Linked DNA regions of Chitinophaga caseinilytica. The protein of the gene in region 1 interacts with the protein of each later gene in a pairwise test. Links are inferred from orthologs where the notes say so. Each region holds a gene or a part of one and is shown on either strand. Other genes may lie near its edges. The genes, in order: pepE and pepT.

The links.
Region 2: the proteins of pepE (region 1) and pepT interact in binary tests that used the Escherichia coli proteins (3 or more experiments, as listed by UniProt). The link is inferred for Chitinophaga caseinilytica from one-to-one orthologs.

The regions. Positions count from the first base shown.
Region 1 is NZ_CP150096.1:3,659,029-3,669,486, reverse strand. What follows is about bases 3,543-6,507. They hold pepE (dipeptidase PepE), read right to left. Parts: upstream 5,395-6,507; coding sequence 4,690-5,394; downstream 3,543-4,689. Other genes in these bases: WJU22_RS14940 (MerR family transcriptional regulator), read left to right, coding at 6,163-6,489; WJU22_RS14945 (nuclear transport factor 2 family protein), read right to left, coding at 5,521-6,015; WJU22_RS14955 (Gfo/Idh/MocA family protein), read right to left, coding at 3,543-4,506. Also shown: WJU22_RS14975 (aldose epimerase family protein), read right to left, coding at 1-404; WJU22_RS14970 (NUDIX hydrolase), read left to right, coding at 553-1,263; WJU22_RS14965 (DUF885 family protein), read right to left, coding at 1,260-2,975; WJU22_RS14960 (hypothetical protein), read right to left, coding at 3,050-3,490; more of WJU22_RS14955, read right to left, coding at 3,487-3,542; map (type I methionyl aminopeptidase), read left to right, coding at 6,547-7,311; WJU22_RS14930 (chondroitinase-B domain-containing protein), read left to right, coding at 7,587-9,773; WJU22_RS14925 (heparan-alpha-glucosaminide N-acetyltransferase domain-containing protein), read left to right, coding at 9,860-10,458. UniProt on the Escherichia coli protein: Hydrolyzes dipeptides containing N-terminal aspartate residues. May play a role in allowing the cell to use peptide aspartate to spare carbon otherwise required for the synthesis of the aspartate family of amino acids.
Region 2 is NZ_CP150096.1:5,952,842-5,962,048, reverse strand. What follows is about bases 1-2,811. They hold pepT (peptidase T), read left to right. Parts: upstream 1-686; coding sequence 687-1,937; downstream 1,938-2,811. Other genes in these bases: WJU22_RS24690 (biopolymer transporter ExbD), read left to right, coding at 2,756-2,811; WJU22_RS24695 (MotA/TolQ/ExbB proton channel family protein), read left to right, coding at 2,012-2,731; WJU22_RS24705 (FKBP-type peptidyl-prolyl cis-trans isomerase), read left to right, coding at 175-603; WJU22_RS24710 (DUF1343 domain-containing protein), read right to left, coding at 1-74. Outside these bases: more of WJU22_RS24690, read left to right, coding at 2,812-3,169; prmC (peptide chain release factor N(5)-glutamine methyltransferase), read right to left, coding at 3,226-4,080; bifunctional diaminohydroxyphosphoribosylaminopyrimidine deaminase/5-amino-6-(5-phosphoribosylamino)uracil reductase RibD, read left to right, coding at 4,180-5,169; WJU22_RS24675 (YigZ family protein), read left to right, coding at 5,179-5,775; WJU22_RS24670 (DUF6786 family protein), read right to left, coding at 5,776-6,984; WJU22_RS24660 (hypothetical protein), read right to left, coding at 8,076-8,270; WJU22_RS24655 (glycosyltransferase family 2 protein), read right to left, coding at 8,330-9,207. UniProt on the Escherichia coli protein: Cleaves the N-terminal amino acid of tripeptides.

The DNA.
Region 1 (10,458 bases):
AGGGTGTTGCCGTTATTATTGGGCGCCAGTTTATAGGTAACGCTGTCCAACGAGAACTGCGCATTGGCGATGCGGTTGGCGTACCGGCCCACGAGCGTCCCGAAATAAGGGTTGCCGGCCTGGAGGTAGCCGCTCAGGCTGTCGAACGAAAGCACCACGTTGCCGGGGGCTCCGCTCTTGTCTGGCGTGATGATATCGGTAATGATGCCGCCGTAGTTCAGGACCTTGACGATCATGCCGTTGGCGTTGGTGAGGGTGTACTGGGTCACTTCCGTGCCGCCCGTTTCGCCGTACCTGGCGCTGGTCAGCGATACCGAGGGCGCTTTGCCGCCACCGTCGCCACAGGCGGTAAAAGCCATGATGCCACCGGTAGACAGGGCCATGAGGGTCGATAACTTTTTCATGTAAAACGTGAAATTTTAAAACAGAATTCGGGTTTGATCCTTTAAATATCTGGATTAAATCCCGAAATTTCCAGCCAATTTTTCAGGAATGTTTGATAAATTGTCTGTGCGACATTTATATCGTGACCACGTAAAAAACTGATCCGCCTTGAGAATCGCCCAATACTCCAGCAAAAACAGGATGCTGGTGGCCGTAGACTGTATAATTTTTGGATTTGACGGAACGGAGCTGAAACTGCTCCTCATCAAACGGGGCTTCGAGCCCGAGAAGGGCCGCTGGAGCCTTGCCGGCGGACTCATGAAGCGAGACGAGAACATCGATCTTGCGGCTAGCCGTGTGTTGAAGGAGCTGACCGGCCTGGAGAACGTGTACATGGAACAGTTGTACATTTTCGGGGAAGTGGAGCGCGATCCGGTAGACCGAACGCTGTCTGTCGTATATTCCAGCCTGATCGACATTAACCGGTACACCCAGCAGATCAACCAGGATTACCATGCCGAGTGGTTCCCCCTCAAAAAACTGCCGTCCCTCATTTTCGACCATCGCGACATGGTGGCCCTGGCGCAGCAGAAGCTTCGCTACAAAGCCGCCTTCCATCCCATCGTGTTCGAAATGCTTCCGGAAAAATTCACGCTTCCCCAGCTCCAGCACCTCTATGAAGGTATTTTCGATACGCTGATGGATAAACGTAATTTTTCCCGGAAAGTATTGTCGACAGGGCTGCTCGTCAAGCAGAAAGACAAAGAAAAGGCCACCTCCAAAAGAGGCGCCTTTTACTATAAGCTCGACAAGCGGAAGTACCAGACCAAGTTCAACGCCTTCCTCAATTTCATTCCCAACCCGGATTCCATCCGCTAAAGCGGGTAAAACCGCCAGCTGGACTTGAAATCCTTATTGGGCAATTTGTCCAAAAGAATGGCGCGCACCATTTCCACCGGCATCGCGTTTTCGCGGATGATGGCGTCATGGAAGTCGCGGATGTTCATTTTCCCGCTGTCTACCAGTTCCTTCTTCAATGCTTCGAACTGTAACCCGCCGATCATGTAAGCGATCTGGTACAGCGGGCCGTACCCGCCGGTGAATGAGCGCCGAACCTCGCCTTCCGCGTTGGCGCGCTCGTGATTGACGCGCTCCACGAGGAAATCGATGCATTGCTGCGGCGTCCATTTATTCGTGTGATAGCTGAGGGAAAAGATGATGCGGGCGCAACGGTGCATCCGCCAGAACAGCATGCCCACGCGGTCTTCCGCAGAACGGGGGAAGCCCCTGTCCCACAACAGCCGCTCCCAGTACAATGCCCAGCCTTCCGTCCAGAACGGTGTATCGAAATGGCGATAGGCTTTGTAGCGGTCGTTCATGAACTGCTGCAATCCGTGCCCGGCCAGCAATTCGTGATGCACCACGGCGCGGGAGAAATGAGGGTTATTGCCACGGATCGACATCATCTTATCATCGTGGCGCATGGTGTTGGTCGGGAAAGCGATCAGCAGCTCTTCCCCGCCCAGGAAAAACGGCGCCACCAGTTGTCTTTCCGGCGACAGCATGTTCATCCGCCAGGTTTCCTCGGCCAGCGGCGGCAACGAGATCAATTGATGTGCTTTCAAAAACGCGACGGACTCATTGTACAGTCCCAACATCGCTTCCGGCTGCGAACCAGGCTCCACGGAAGTGCCTTTCACCTTTTCCATGGCGGCTTTCCAGTTATCGCCGAACCCCATGTCGCGGGAGGCTTTGAGCATTTCCTTTTCACACCAGGCGAATTCACGGTTGGCGATGGCGATCAGCTCGTCGGGTGAGTAAGGGATCATTTCGTGTTGGAGCAACACCTGTACGCCCGCCTGGCCGATGGGGTTGCCGATGATGCCCGACCCATCGTCTTTCTGCGACGGCGCGCGTTTGGCGATCTGCTGGAAGGTGTTGGCGTATTGGTTCAGCAGACTGTCCAGCACCCGGTACGGCGCGGGCATCCACCAGGAAAACTGCGGGTCGAAGCCGGTGTAAAATTCGTAGGTGCTTTTGATGGCCTGTTGCAAGCCCCGCGCGATGCCGGCGCCGCGCTGGGCCAGGAAGGGAGACAGCGCGCTGTCTTTCGCCAGCAAAGCCTGCTGCGCGCGAACGGCCTTGCCCGCCTCATTCCATGCGGCGGCGAGGGCGCGTGCGTTGGGCGTGAGGCCCCTGCGCCTGCGGGCTTCGGCGGCATAGAGCGAATCCGCGAACGGGAAATAGGGCTTCAACTGCGCTAATTCCGTCTTTTCGACGGTCAGCAGGTTCCGCTCCTGTTGCAGGTTACGGCGGAACAGTACATAATCGGCACGGGAGCCCGTGGGCAGTTTGTCCCAATCCAGCGCAGCCAGCCTTTGCATATAATCCGCGTACAGTTTTTCCAGTCTTTCCCGCCGTTCGGGCGAGTTGCGGATGGCGTAAAACCGTTGCAGGATGCCGCGGTCGGCCTCGAACTGCACCATAATATTATTGACTTCGCTGGTTTGCGCGTAGAGGTCGGTATCGGGGCGCTGCGCCATCGTGGTAGCGGAAAGCAGCAGCAGGCAGCAGGAAAGGAAATGTTTCATAGCAGGTAGCGGTAGGTTGTAAAAAAAGCGCTCTCCCGGTAAAGGAGAGCGCCAGGTATCGTTTGCGTGCGGGATTAGTGCACGTTCAATTGCTTGGACTCACCTTTCTTTTCCACGCCGATCACGCCGGTGGTGCCGCCGCCTTTCAGCGTCAGTTCAACGGGGGCGTTGGTTTTCCAGGCGCCGCGGGTAAAGTCGGGAATATCTACGCTGGAAGAACGTTTCGCGATGGATTTTCCGCTCAGCGGGAAGATGCAGCTCCATGCCACGCCGTCGTACACATCCTGGTCCAGCGGGAGGCCGTTGCGCAGACAGTCGATGAGGCGCCAGTCCATCATGAAGTCCATACCGCCATGACCGCCGACTTTCTTCGCCATTTCACCGATTTTGCGGATGATTTCCGGTGTGTATTGGTCGTAGAGTTTCTTCAGTTCCGCTTCGCTGATCCAGTCATGGCCGAAAGCGATGCGTTCGGGATCGGGCCATTTGCTGGCTACGCCTTTGGTACCGCTCACGAGGTGGATGCGGGAATACGGGCGGGGGAAGTTACATCGTGCTGTACCATCAACGTTTTGCCTTTAGCGGTTTTGATGGTGGTGGTGTTCATCTGGCCGCGGTAGTTTTTGCCTACGAATTCGTTGAAGAACGGATCTTCGGCCGCTTTGGCTTTCGCGATCTCGCCCATCATGAAATCGTTGCTGGACATAGACACGAGGTAATCCATTTTATCGCCGCGGTTGATGTTCATGCACTGTGCGATGGGGCCGAGGCCGTGGGTCGGGTACAGGCTGCCGTTGTGGGCGATGTTCTCGCGGAGGCGCCACATGTTCTGGTACCCTTTTTTCGAGAAGTTGAGATCGCGCAGATCGTGGATATACGCGCCTTCTGCGTGTACGATTTCGCCGAAGAGGCCCTGGCGCGCCATGTTGAGCGTCAGCAGCTCGAAGAAGTCGTAGCAGCAGTTCTCCAGCATCATGCAATGCTTTTTGGTGCGCTCGGAAGTTTCCACGAGTTTCCAGCAATCTTCGAGCGTAAGCGCGATGGGCACTTCGGACGCTGCGTGGCAACCGTGTTCCATGGCGTAAAGGGCCATAGGGGTGTGGAGGTCCCAGGGCGTGGTGATGTACACCAGGTCCAGTTTCTCCTTATCGATCATTTCCTTCCAGCCATTGGCGCCGGAATATTCCTTGGCCGCAGGGCGGCCCATTTTCGTAACGATGCCGTTCGATTTGGTGGCGCGCTCGGGCAGCAGGTCGCAGATGGCTACGATCTCAACACCATCGATATACGACATACGCTGAACCGCACCCGGCCCGCGCATACCCTGTCCGATGAAACCGATCCGCACCTTGTCGATCTTGGGAGCGGCATAACCGCTCATGTTGAAGCGTTGCGATTTCTTGGATTGATCCAACGCGATTTTCAGTTCCTCATCGCTGGGAACGGAAGATGCGAAAGACGGGATACCGGTCATCAGTGCGCCGGAACCGATCGCCAGGTGGCGAAGGAAATTTCTCCGATTTGAACTCATAGTGAATTGGTTGAGCTTGTAGACAATAAAGAGCCGGTTAAATTAATAAACATTTCCACTTTTTTCAGAAAAGCTCCACTAACGGTGAAAATTGTTGAAGAAATTATCAAATAACTGGATGGAATGGCAGAAAAAGCGGGCGACCGGTAAGCCGCCCGCTAAATATTTAGCTGAAAAAGAGGATCAGATGAGGGACAGGTTACCGCCGGACGGCATTTCATAAGGTTCATGACCGGCTTTGAAGATCCTGGCGCTGCCATTGCCCCGCAGTGTGATCTCCGTTCCTTTTACTTCGATCCAGCTGCCTTCGCGCAGGCCTACAACCGGAATGTTTTGCTGGGTGTGGAACTCGCGGATGCGGGTTTCGCGGGTTTCGCCCATATGCCCGGAATCGGGTTGCGGATCGAGGTAATGGGGGTTGAGGTTGAAGGGAACGAGGTCCATGGTCTGGAAACTGGGCGGGTACACGATGGGCATGTCGTTGGTGGTTTGCATGTTCACCCCGCCGATGTTGCTGCCGGCGCTCGTGCCCAGGTAAGGCTTCCCTCCTTCCACTTCGGCGGCCAGCAAATCCATGAGTTTATTTTCGTGCAGTTGTTTGACGAGGAGGAAGGTATTGCCGCCCCCGGTGAAGTAACCCGCGGCATGCCGGATGGCCACTTCCGGATCGGGGAAAGTATGCAGGCCCCGCACCTGGATGCCCCAGGCAGCGAAGGCCGCTGCGGCACGGGCGGTGTAATCGTCGTGGGAAATGCCGCCGGGGCGCGCATATGGGATGAAAACGATCTCCGGAATGCCGGCGAACAGTTCGCGGATAGCGGGTTCCAGGTAAGTGAGGTAATCCTGACCGAATAAAGTCGATGTACTGGCTAAAACAATCTTTCGCATGTCCTAAATTACGGAACCCGCGGCAAACGGGAACGCAGGAAGCATGGAATTTTGGGATTGCAGGATAAAGGATCCGCGGAGCCCCCGTTGCAAAGGGCCCCGCGGCATAAGCACGGCTGCATGGGATCAGGCGCCGCTGGCCTGCGCATAGGCGGCGGAATCTTCATAGAAGTGGTACGATACGATCTTGCCGTTGCGAACGGTGCATTTCAGCGCCCAATCGCTGGAAAACGTTTTGCCGGTGGCTTTCACGAGGTGCGTGAATTTGCCGCTGGCGAACACGGTTTCCCCTTCGCCGATCACCTGCTCTACCGTGAACGCCTGCGTCTGGAAGGCGGCGCCGAGGCCGGCCACGAATTCCCGCACGCCGGCGTGGCCTTTGTAGGAACCGTAGATTTGTCCGGCGGCACGGTTGCCGGCGCGAACGGCCGTGATTTCCGCGGCGGGGTCGAAGGTTTGGACGAGGGCTTCCAGGTCGCCTTTGCCGAATGCGGCGAAAAAGGCCTGAACGGTGGATTTGGCGGGCGCTTCATGGAAGCGGGGCGCCTGGGCATGGGGGTTCCGGGCCTGTGCCGGAACGAATCCGCCGGCCAGGCAAAGCACGATAAATAGCCTTTTCATGAGTCAAGATTTTGCGGGATCAAATGCCGCCAGTGGCGGTTTGAGGCATACAATGTAATTAAATGTCCTGTTTTGTAAATTATTTACAATTGCAAATTAAGGGAATAGTTTTTAATTTCACAACAATCATTGTAAATAATTTACAAAATGGACACGACGGAAGATTTGCAGTTCGATTTTGAGTTCCTGGGGCGCCTGGTAGTGGGGATCGGGGAAGTATCCCAGATCACGGGGATCCCGGCCAGGCAGATCCGGTATTGGGAAGACAAGGGTATTATCATCAGCCTGACGGAGGAAGAAGGCAAGAACCGGCGGTACGATTATGCCAATATCAAGAAGATGCTCCTCATCAAGGAGCTGCTCGACGAAGGTTTTACCCTAGATGCGGCGGCGGAGAAGATCCGCAAGCGGATGGACACCATCGAGAAGGCGCTCAAACGCCTCTCCCGCCCCGGCAAGCCGCCTAAGCACTAATACCCATGTGCCAATGCCTATTATTGATTAAATTGCGACAAACAGATAACGAAACCCATGTCTATCACGAACGAAGCGGAATTACAGGGCATGCAGGCGGCCGGAGAAGCGGTAGCCCTCACCCTGAAAGCTATGCGGGAACACGCCCGCCCGGGAATGTCGACCGGTGAACTGGACGAATTCGGCAATGCCGTGCTGGCGGCCTTCGGGGCCAAAAGCGCGCCTAAACTGACGTATGGTTTCCCTGGCTGGACCTGCATCTCGGTCAACAACGAGATCGCGCACGGCATCCCCTCGCTGAAGCGCATCCTGCAGGAGGGCGACCTCGTAAACGTGGACGTATCCGCCGAACTGAACGGGTTCTGGGCGGATAACGGTGGTTCTTTCGTGCTCGGGGAGGATATCTACGGTCATCAGAAACTCGTGGATGCCTCGCGTGACATTCTCCGCAAAGCGATCGCCAATATCCGCGACGGTGTGAAAATTGCCGAAATCGGCGGTTTGATCGAAGCGGAAGCGAAGAAAAGAGGCTACCGGGTGATAGAAAACCTCACCGGCCACGGCATCGGCCGCAGCCTCCACGAAGAGCCCCATTCCATCGCCAACTACTACGACAAATACAACCGTGCCCGTTTCCGCAAGAACGGCGTGGTGGCCATCGAAACCTTCATTTCCACCCGGGCTACCTGGGCCTATGAAAACGGCGATGGCTGGACGCTCCAGACCAAAGACGGCAGCTTCGTGGCCCAGCATGAGCACACCATCATGGTAACCGACGGCGCCCCCGTTCTCCTCACCGAAGGCAACGAAATCTGGAGTTAAATCCCCTCTAAAAAAATACTGCGCGACAGTCCCCGACCGGAGGCTGTCGCTTTTTTATATCCCCAAAAAATATTCGCAAATATGCAATCGTTTGCATATATTCGAATCCAGCCATTCCCGATAGTTATGAAAATACGCATCCAGCTACCGAAAAAATCATTCCGCCATTATCCAATCATGCCTGGCAAGCATTGAAAATGAATACGTTTTCCGCATTGCAAGATTTATCATCTTCCCGTCTGCGACACCGCTTTTTCATCACCCAAATTCCACTTATGCGAAAACGTTACCACTGGCTAGTTTGCCTGCTATTATGCTGTACCGGCGCTTCGGCCATCGATCGCAACGTGTCTGACATGACCGCGCTCAACGCCGCCATTTCGGCCGCGCAGCCCGGCGATCGCATCATTCTGCAAAACGGCACCTGGAACAATGCCGCCATCACTTTCAGTTCCTCCGGCACCTCAACCGCCGCTATAGAAATGCGCGCCCAAACGCCCGGCGGCGTCACGTTCACGGGCAATTCCACCCTCAACGTCACCGGCACTTACCTGGTAGTACGCGGGTTCAAATGGACCAACGGCACCGTCACCGGCAACGTGGTCACCATCCGCGGCAGCTACAACCGCATCACGCAGTGCGCCATCATCAACTTCAATTCCGGATCGAAATGGATGGTGCTCGACGGACTTCGCGCCCGCCTCGACCATTGCCATTTCGAAGGTAAAAACACCGTAGACCCCACCCTCCAGATCGAAGTGCGCGATAAAACCGCCGACTTCCATGTGGTGGAATACAACCACTTTTCCCGCCGCCCGCCGCTCGGCGTAAATGGCGGAGAAACCGTACGGGTAGGCTATTCCGGGCAAATGGACAATATCTCGCGGACGCTCTTCCAATACAACCTCTTCCGCGAATGCGACGGCGAAAACGAGATCATATCCAACAAAAGCGCGGAAAACCTCTACCGCTACAATACCTTCCGCCGCTCCGAAGGGCAGTTCTGCTTCCGCCACGGCGACCGTAACGTGCTCTACGCCAACTGGTTCCTCGGCGAAGGAAAAGCCAAAACCGGCGGCGTGCGCGTCATCGGCTCGCAGAACTACATCATCAATAACTTCTTCTATGGCCTGGATGCGGCCAATTCTACCGGCGATGCAGTGATCATCCTCCAGAAAGGACAGGATTACCCGGCCGGGGAAGTCCGCTTCAACCCGCAGATCAACGGCTGCGTGATCGCCTACAACACCATCGGCGAATTCACCAGCGGCCGCGCCATCGATCTGAACAACGGTTCCCGGCCACTGTCCCCCACCGGCGTGAAAGTCGCCAATAACGTGGTCGTAGACGCCAACCAACCGCTCGTAGCCAATACCCTCACCGGTTCCGAAACCTGGCAGGGAAACATTTTCTCCGGCACCCTCGGCATCACGAACCCCGGCGGCATCACCATCGCCAACCCGCAACTGGAATCGGCGGGCAGCTGGCGCATCGGCGCGTCAAGCCCCGCCATAGACGCCGGCGTTGGCGGATGGGGCGGCGTGCTCGATATTTCCGGACTGCCGGTAGATATCAATGTATCGTTCGACATCGACGGACAGGCGCGCACTTCCTCCAAAGACGCAGGGGCCGACGAGCGCGTGTCCGGAACGGTCACCAATCGTCCGCTCGACTCGATGGACGTTGGGCCGGCCTGGATGGGCGGTCCTCCCGACCCGGACGCTCCTCCCGCGCTCGCCAATCTCGCCCTCAACAAATCCGTGACGGCCAGTAGTCAACCCCAACCCGAAAACCCTGCTACCTCGGCGGTAGACGGCGATGTGAACACCCGCTGGTCGGCCAGCGTGTACCCGCAGTGGCTCGAAGTGGACCTGGGCGCGGTGTACGATATTTCGAAAACGGAAGTGGTCTGTTTCAGCGACCGCGCCTATCAATTCACAATCCAGGCCAAAACCACGGCTGGCGGCAGTTTCACGCAAATCGTGAACCGTTCCGCCAACACCACGCCGGGAACGGTAGCTTCACCGATCACGGATAATTTCAGTCCGGTAGCGGCGCGGTACGTGCGCATCAACGTGACCGGCGCGGCGGATTATACCGGCACCTGGGCGAGCATTTCGGAGCTGCGCGTGTTCGGGGAAAGCGGTGGCGGCGGGGCTTTGATGCAGGCGAAACTGGACGGCGGAACGGGGGAACTGTCGAAGGAAGTGAAGCTGGAAGTATATCCCAACCCCGTATCCGGCGGGGCATCCACGATAAAATATTCCCTCCCGAAAGCGGGAAACGTGCAGATTTCCGTCTATAACATGAACGGACAAACGCAAACATTGTTCAATGCGCGCCAGGAAGCCGGCGAGCATACGCTGCGCTGGCCGCAATCACCACAGCCTTCGGGCGTGTACATCCTGCGGCTGCAATCCGGGCGCATGGACAGGCAGGTACGCCTGGTGGTGGCGCGATAAAAACTGAAGGTTACAACGAAAGTCAACGGGGCGCGGTTGAAATTACCGGCCCCGTTGTTTATCTTGACACAAATTCCACCCATCTTATGACCCTTTCCCAAAGAATCGCGTCGATAGACATTACCCGTGCCCTGACGATGACGCTCATGATCTTCGTCAACGACCTCTGGACCCTGCACGACATTCCCCTGTGGCTCGAGCACACCAAGCCCCGGGAAGACGGTATGGGCCTGGCGGATACCGTGTTTCCGGCATTCCTGTTCATTGTAGGTATGAGCATTCCTTACGCGGTGGCCAACCGTATCAAAAAGGGCGACGGTACCTGGGCGCTCGTCCGCCATGCGCTGGAGCGCGGGATCGGTTTGCTGGTGATGGGGCTGGTATTGGTAAACGGGGAATACCTGAACGAGGGGGCAACCGGCCTGTCGCGCGGGGTGTGGAACGCGATCGCCTGTACATCGTTCATACTCATCTGGAACCAATATCCGGCCGGCTGGCCGAACGTCCGCAAATACGTGCTCAAAGCGATCGGCATCGCCGGGTTGCTGTTGTTGGTCAGCGTTTGCCGCGGCGGCGAGCAGGCGCAGGGCTTTTCGACGTACTGGTGGGGGATTTTGGGATTGATTGGCTGGGCTTACCTCGTGGGGGCGCTCACTTTCATCCTTGGCAAAGGCAAAATCGGCGT
Region 2 (9,207 bases), 2.3 Mb from region 1 along the record:
CGCACGTTCGCGTCTTGCGCCCAAACGGCCATGGGAAAGCAACAGAGGATCAGTAGTTTCACGAATCGTGTCATGCGGAAATCGGGTTGAAATCAACAAAATAAGGCGGCATTCCGTAAATAAAAAACAAAAAACGTACCTTCACCTTCTATTATCTTATTTTAAAAAATTTATATGCAACAAGTTAAGACCGGTGATACCGTTCGCGTGCACTACCACGGACGGTTACAAAATGGCCAGACTTTTGACTCCTCCGAAGGCAGAGATCCGCTTGAGTTCAAGGTGGGCTCCGGTATGGTGATCAAGGGTTTTGACAACGGTGTCATCGATATGAAGCCTGGTGATAAAAGAACGCTGAACATCCCGGTTGATGAAGCATACGGCGCAAAAAGCCCCGAGCTGATCATGGAGTTCCCCAAAGCGAACATCCCGGCCGACCTGAATCCCCAGGTAGGTATGGACCTCCAGATGAGCAACCCCCAGGGCCAGGTATTCCCGGTGAAGGTGGTAGCCATCACAGAGGAATTCATCACCCTGGATGCCAACCATCCCCTCGCCGGCGAGCCCCTCGTTTTCGACATCGAACTGGTAGAGATCGTTTAATCAACGATCGTTCCATCATACAATTCCTGAAAGTAAAAAGTGGTCCGCTGCTTTTTACTTTCACTTTTTTAGACCCTTCCCATATGGACAAGAAATATGCATACTCCGTCACCGAACGCTTCCTCCGCTACGTGACGGTAGACACCCAATCCGATCCGCAGAGCGAAACATTCCCATCCACCGAAAAGCAAAAAGACCTGGGCCGCATATTGGTACAGGAATTGCAGCAAATCGGCATCGCAGACGCCGAGCTGGACGAGCATGGGTATGTATATGCCACCATCCCCGCCACTTCCGAAAAGCCGGTGCCCGTTATCTGCCTTTGCGCGCATATGGACACGGCGCCCGATTGCTCCGGGAAAGACGTGAAGCCCATCGTACATAAAAAATACGACGGGCAAGACATCATCCTGCCCGACGATCCCTCGCAGATCATCTCCGTGAAGGAACATCCGTACCTCTCGCAGAAGATCGGCGACGATATCATCACCGCCAGCGGCAAAACCTTGCTGGGGGCGGATAACAAGGCCGGTGTCGCTGAAATCATGGACGCAGCGCAGTACTTCATCCAGCATCCGGAAGTGCCGCATGGCAAAATCCGGATCCTCTTCACGCCCGACGAAGAAGTGGGAAGGGGCGTGCAGCATGTTGATATGCAGAAGCTGGGCGCCGAATTCGGGTATACGCTCGACGGGGGAGAACTGGGCGCGCTGGAAGACGAGACTTTCTCGGCAGACGGTGTCAAGATCACCATCCAGGGTGTGAGCGCGCATCCGGGAGCGGCGAAAGGCAAACTTGTTAGTGCCATCAAGATCGCTGCGGAGATTTTGCATTCGTTGCCGAAAGACATTCTCAGCCCGGAAACCACCGAAGACCGCCAGGGGTTCATTCATCCCGTGCGCATCGAAGGGATCGTGGAAAAGGCGGAGATCGAATTCATCATCCGCGATTTTACGACGGCGGAACTGGAAGGGCACGAGTTTTATCTTCGCAAGATCATGGAGAACGTAGTGTCCAAACACCCCGGTGCCACGGGCACTTTCCAGGTGAAGGAACAATACCGTAACATGAAAGAGGTGCTCGACAAGTTCCCGCAGGTGTCTGCCAACGCTGAAGAAGCGATCCGCCGGGCCGGTGTGGAGCCTTTGAAAATGAGCATCCGCGGCGGGACAGACGGTTCGCGGCTCTCGTTCATGGGCCTTCCCTGCCCGAACATCTTTACCGGTGAAATGGCGCTGCATTCCAAACACGAATTCGTGAGCGTGCAGGATATGGAGAAAGCCGTTGATGTGATCATCCAGCTCGCTCGTGTATGGGAGGAGCGCGCCGTATAATTTATTGCCGGGGAATGCGTTTTTATTATTACTTTGATCCCTTGTTAATACAAAAAAGAACGAAAATTTAATACATGTTGCTAGGACTCGTAACGCTTATGCAGGACTCGCTGCTGTTGCCGAAGGCCGACACCGTGGCCACGGCCGCACAAGGGGCCGCCACCGCCGCGCAGGAAATGAAGCTGTGGGATATGATCGTGAAAGGCGGACCGCTGATGATCCCGCTCGGGGTGCTTTCCGTGATCGCTATTTATGTGTTCGTGGAAAGATATCTCACCATCGCCCGCGCCGGCAAGCTCGAAAGCAATTTCATGCCGATGATCCGCGATCACATCACTTCCGACAACATTTCCGCCGCCCGTTCGCTTTCCAAGAACACACAGGGCCCCATCGCGCGGATGATCGATAAAGGCATCCAGCGGATCGGCAAACCGGTAGACAGCATCGAGAAATCGATGGAGAACGTCGGCAAGCTGGAAGTATATAAAATGGAAAAGAACCTCGTGATCCTGTCCATCATCGCCGGCATCGCCCCGATGTTCGGGTTTTTGGGCACCATCGCCGGGATGATCCAGACGTTTTTCAACATCTCCCAGACGTCGGATATTACGCTGAGCACCATCGCCGGCGGTATCTACGTGAAAATGGTGACCTCCGCAGCAGGGCTCATCATCGGCCTCGTGGCGTATGTAGGTTACAGCTACCTGCAGGCGCAGATAGACAAAGTGGTGAACAAGATGGAAGCCGCTTCCTCCGAGTTCATCGACGTGCTGATGGAGCCGGTTAAACGTTAATTTTTCAATTGAAACTGAAGCATCATGAACCTGCGGAGCCGAAATAAAAGACATGCGGAATTGCACAGCGGCGCTTTGAACGATATCCTGTTCATCCTGCTGCTGTTCTTCCTCATCGTCTCCACCCTGGCCAATCCCAACGTCATCAAACTGGCGTTGCCGAAGGCCGCTTCCAACACCAAAGCCAAGCAAACGGTGGTGGTGAGCATAGACGCGGGGCAGAAGTATTTCGTGGGCACCAACCCCGTTAACTTCAGCGAGCTGCAGGCCGCACTCGCTTCTAAAATTCCCGCCGGCGAAGTGGACCCCACCATCGTCATCAACGCGGAAGAATCCGTGCCCATCAGTGCCGTGGTTTCTGTGATGCAGATCGCACGGGAGCTGGGTGCCAAAACGGTACTGGGCACCGCCAAGCCGCAAAACGCGCCAAAGCGGTAAACGAAAAGGAAACTTACAAACCATGATAAACTGCATCCGTAACGGGTGCAGTTTTTTTATGCCTTCGTGGCCCGCACCATCCGGTCTTTCCCGAACATGTCTTTTTTAAGGATGACGTCTGTGAACTTTTGATGGAGGAGCTCCGCCTTCACCGCTTCCCCGTAATCTTCATGTATCTCGAAATACAGTCTGCCTCCGGGTTCCAGGCGCTCCTGGGCCAGTTGGCCGATGCGGCGGTAGAAAAGCAGGGGATCGTTGTCGGGGACGAACAGCGCCGTAGCCGGCTCGAACTGCTGCACGTTGGTGTCCATGCCGGCTTTTTCCTTTTGGGGGATGTAAGGCGGGTTGCTGACGATGACGTTGAGGGCGGGAAGGGGAGCGGCGGCCTGCGGGTCGAGCACATCCTGCCGGATGAAATTAACGGGCGCGTGTTGCATTTGCGCGTTGCGGGCCGCAATTTCCAGGGCGCCGGGGCTCACGTCCATGGCCCAGATATCGGCAGATGGCCAGTGTTTTTTCAGGGCGATGGGGATACATCCGCTGCCGGTGCCTATATCGAGCAGGCGGAGGGCGGGGTGGGAGGGATGGTCGAGCAGCACCCATTCCACCAGTTCTTCCGTTTCCGGCCGGGGGATGAGCACCTGGTCAGACACGATGAGCTCCATGCCGTAAAACCAGCTTTTGCCGGTGATGTGCTGGATGGGCCTGCCGGAAAGCAGTTGCGCCAGGCCTTCCTGGTACTGCGATTCCCACCGGGGCGGGAGGTCCATATCCTTATGCACGATGCGGTCCAGCTTGCCAAGCCCCGTGATGTGCTCCATGAGCAAATGCGCGATGTTGGCGGCTTCGCGGGCGTCGTACAGGGGGCGGATGGCATTGGTCAGGTCTGCGAATGCGGATTGGATGGTCATGTTATACGGCAAATCAGCGGAAAATCGCCGCTGAAACGATATTTTTGCAAATATCTCATTTACGACGCAATGATAGACCATCACCCGCACGAATTTTTTATGCGACGTTGCATCGACCTGGCGCTCAAGGGCTCAGGTCATGCCGCGCCCAACCCCATGGTGGGTGCCGTGCTCGTGCATGAAGGCATCATCATCGGCGAAGGGTATCACCACCATTGGGGAGGCCCCCACGCCGAGGTCAACTGCGTCAACTCCGTACCGCCGGAACTGCAGGAACTGATCCCCCGGTCTACCCTCTACGTTTCCCTCGAGCCCTGCGCCCATCACGGCAAAACGCCGCCCTGCGCCGATCTCGTGGTTTCGCAGAACATCCCGGAAGTCGTGATAGGCTGTATCGACGCCTTCTCGAAAGTGGCCGGCAAAGGCATCGAAAAACTCCGCAACGCAGGCATCAACGTTACCCTGGGCGTACTGGAATCGGAATGCCGCCACCTCAACCGGCGCTTTTTCACCTTCCACGAACAACAACGGCCCTACGTGATCCTCAAATGGGCGCAATCGGCCGACGGATACATCGCCCCCGCCAACCGCGAGCCCGTTCGCATCTCAAACCCGTTTGCGGATCGGCTGGTGCATCGCTGGAGAACAGAGGAAGCGGGGATCATGGTCGGAACACAAACTGCTTTGCTGGATAACCCGCGGCTCACCGCCAGGCTCTGGCCGGGCAAATCGCCCGTCCGCATCGTGCTCGACCTGCAGGATAAAGTGCCGGGAAGCCATTATGTGAAAGACGGTTCCGTGCGCACCCTCATCCTCACATCCACCGAGATCGACACCGCCCAACCCCTCGTGCCGCAGGTGCTCGCGCAATTGCACAGAGAATCCGTGCTGAGCGTGATCGTGGAAGGCGGCGCCGTACTCTTGCAGCAATTCATCAGCGGCGGGCATTGGGACGAGGCCCGCATCATCACCGGGCAAACGGCATTGGGCGGCGGCCTTTCCGCGCCCGTGCTCAAAAATGCCCGCATGCTCGAAAGCAACCACATCGCCGGCGACCGGATCGACATCTTCGTTCCCGCCGAGCATTAAACCCAGGAAATGAACGTTTACTATACGATTGAGAAGAAGTCAACAGCAGAATTCAAAGACCGCGGAAGCAAATTCCTCGCATACGCCTTCCCGGTAAAAAATGCCGAACAGGTCAAAGAATGCCTGCAGGAAGTGAAGAAGGAACACCCCAAAGCCACGCATCACTGCTACGCATACAGGTTGGGGACCGACGGCCTCCAGTTCCGCGCGGTAGACGACGGCGAGCCGGCAGGATCGGCCGGGAAACCCATTCTCGGGCAGATCGACAGCAAACAGCTGACAGACGTGCTGGTGGTTGTGGTACGGTATTTCGGGGGCACATTGCTCGGGGTGCCCGGGCTGATCAACGCCTACAAAATGAGCTGCGCGCTGGTGCTGCAACTGGTGCCGGCCATTCAGAAAAACGTGGAAGCGCGGTTCCAGCTGATATTCGACTATACGATCCTCAACGATGTGATGATGGTGGTGAAGCAGAATAACTGCACCATTTTGCAACAGGATATCCAGCTGTTCTGCAGCATGGAGATCGGCATCCCCAAAGCCAGTCTGGACCTCACTTTGCTCCGGCTGCGCGATATCTACAACCTCGAGATCAAACAACTTTGATCAGGGGAGCGCGGCCGTAATTTCTTTCAGCGTAACGCCGAATATTTTCTTCGTGATCTCGCCGAGATGCTTCTCGCTACCTTCCAGGTGGATGGTGCGGTGGAAGTGCTGCATCCTGCCTTTGGGCTTCAGCAATGCGGCCGGCGAGGAGCTTTGTATTTCCAGGAAACGGCCGGGGGCATTGGTATCGCCGGGCCCGTTGTTGCGGATGCGGAAAACTTCCGCGCGCGCATCTGTTGCGGTTTCGCCGAGGTAGAGCTGCGCCTGGCGTGGCATGGTGAACTGGATAACGGTCAACACACCGCGCTCCGGATCGTAGATACCCATGAAATTCAACGCCGCAGCCTGTTTTACTCCAAGTTCCGCTTCGAAATTTCCGTCGGCCCTGAAAAACGCGACGTTGTTCTTTACCACGAAACGCTCTTTGGGCAAAGGTGCTGCGGAACTAACGTTGCCGCCGGGCTTTAGTGGGATGATGGCGATGGAATTGGCGCTGACGGGGAATATGCCGCGGACGCGGATCGCCGTGGTGCCGAAAGCCGTATCCCAGCGATGGGTGCCGGTGTTGACGATGATATTGTCTGTATGGAACCCCACGGCATGCACGCTCCGGTGGATGTCTGCGCCGAGATAATTGTGTAGGTCGCGGCGGGAAAGGAGCGAAATGGTGCGGGAAATACCGGCGTTTAAAATGGTCCCTTTCGCGCTGGGGAGGTTGATATTGCCTTCGTAGACGGTAACGCCTTTGGCGGAGGAAACCTGCCGCAAAACGGCGGAATCGCGCAGCGGATCGGGAATGACGGTGGCGGTTGCCGAATCGGCGGATCCATGCGCGGGGAATTGAAGGGCGCTGTCGGGCGACGGGCCGAGCAGCAGCCGGTCTTCTCCACCAAAAGTGCTGAAATGATATTGCTTGCCGTTTTCGATGGTGGCGTAATTGAGCCATCCGAAACTACGTCCGTCGTCGGCCACGGTAGAAGTGACGACACGCCCTTGCCAGGCGCTCACGATGGCGATGGAAGACTTACTGGTGCTGTCTTTCAAAATGGCCGGCGATGTAAAATCGCGCAGGAAGGCGAGGTCTTCCGCGAAATTATCTGGCCGTGATATGGTTTCTGCCTGTTGAACAGGGGCCTTAGCTTCCCTGGGTTTGTTGTTGCAGGCGAACAACAGTGAAAGGAAGCATACGGCCGGAATGGATTTATGCATAGAAGAATGGTCTCGCAATCTAAGGATTGTACAATGATAAATCAATTTCTTTAATAACGGTAAGCGCGCATTTGCAGTATGGGCGCGGGCTACAAAGTTTTCGACTGCACAGCGGAAAATTTTTTTCAAGTTTTTTGAGAATATTATTTGCTGAATTCAAACTCTTTCCTATTTTTGCAATCCCAAAACGGACAAGCGGAAGTAGCTCATTTGGTAGAGCACGACCTTGCCAAGGTCGGGGTGGCCGGTTCGAGCCCGGTCTTCCGCTCAGAAAACAGAAGCCTGATTGCATAGCAGTCAGGCTTTTTTGTTGGATGTAATCCTTTCTTTCTCAGGCGGTTCCGCCGGTTTTTAAGCATGTTCAGCCGGTGGATGGGTTTCCTTTCGATTTTAGATGTGTAGCGGCTTGTTTGTAAGCGTTTTGTAAGTACAGGCAGGTGATGCGTACGATAGCTGTTTTGGCGGCTGTTTGGGGCTGATTTGATGGTACAGTTGATGGATCCTGCTTCCATCTGCCGGTTTATTCCTTTCAGCTTCCATCTACCCGATTTTCATCTTTCATTTTCCTTTCGCGATCTGCTGCTTTCATTCAAGTTCAAACCACGTAATCCGGCAGGAATTTTACTTTAAATCGCGATCTGCTGCTATCATGCAAGTTCAACCCATGTAATCCCGGCAAGAAATTTACTTCGTATCGTGATCTGCTGCTATCATTCAGGTTCAAACCATGTGACCTGGTAGGAATTTTACTTCATATCGTGATCTGCGGCTATCATTCAGGTTCAACCTACGTAATCCGGCAGGAAATTTTACTTCTTACAGCGATCTGCTGCTATTATTCAAGTCAACCTATGTAATCCAGCCGGAATTTTAATTCCTATCGTGATCTGCTGCTGTCAATCAAGTCCAAACCATGTAATCCGGCAGGAATATCACTGGAAGTAAGGGTAAATAACGATTGTTTTGCGGGATGGGAAGCGGGATGGGGAAAACTGACGAAAATCATCCTGCGGAACGGGGAAAAAGGAGGGGAAGCGGCACAAAAAAAGCCGCACTTTTCAGTACGGCTTTAAATATTTTACATCCGGAGATTATTTGTATTTCGGGTTGTAAAGGGAGCTTTCGTTTACATGCACTTTCGGTTTTTTGTAACGATGCTCAGACAGCTTGTAGCAGCCGCCCAGCACAAAACCCAGTACACAAGCCAGTTTCAGGTAAAACAGGAAACGGGAGGAAGATACCCAGTCGCGGGTGAAGTCATTCTTATTTTCAACTGTATGCTCCATATACATTTTTTTCGCTGTGCAAACTTACAAAGTAAATCGGCAAAGTCCAAATAACCCGTTTATTTCTTCCCAGACTTCGATAATTCGGAGAACTTCCTGCGGTTCAGGAAGTAGTAGCGCCAGATCATGATGCCGTGGAATACGCCCTGCAGGTCGAACAGCCGCTTGCGGGGGAGGGTATCGGGCTGGTTTTGGTCCACTTCGCGGCGCCAGCGGTAATAATCGCGGTAAGCGCGGAAGATGGCGGTCATATCTTTCGGTTTGCCGGAAACGAGGCTCTTGGCGGCGGCCATCATGTCGAGCGCCAGGCGCTGCGTGAGAATGATCCATTGCTCCTGGAAATGGAGGTTCTTGCGCAGCATGATAAGGTTGTTGCGGAAATTGAGGTACAGCTTCCGCGGATTCCCCTGCGGAAGGCTCCCGCCGCCCACATGGTACACCACCGAATCCGGGCAATACCCGATCCGGTAGCCCGCCCGCTGCAGCCGCCAGCAAAGGTCCACCTCCTCCATATGCGCAAAAAAGTAGGGATCGAACCCCCCGGCCTCGAAAAACGCCGAAGACCGGATGAAAAGCGCCGCACCGCTGGCCCAGAAGATGTCTTGCGGCGTATCGTACTGCCCGTTGTCTTTCTCCGTGGTATACAGGATGCGCCCGCGGCAGAAAGTATACCCCAGGATGTCCATCCAGCCACCCGCCGCTCCGGCATATTCGAAACTGTCCCGCTCGGCCCAGGCGCGCAGCTTGGGCTGGCAGGCCGCCATGTCCGGATTGGCCAGCATATGCTTCACCACGGGCCCTATCCAGTTGGGCTCCACTTCCACGTCCTGGTTCAGCAATACGAAAATATCGGCCTTCACATGCTGTAAAGCCTCGTTATATCCGCCTGCGAAACCGCTGTTGGAAGCATTTCGGATGATCTTTACCGCAGGGAAAT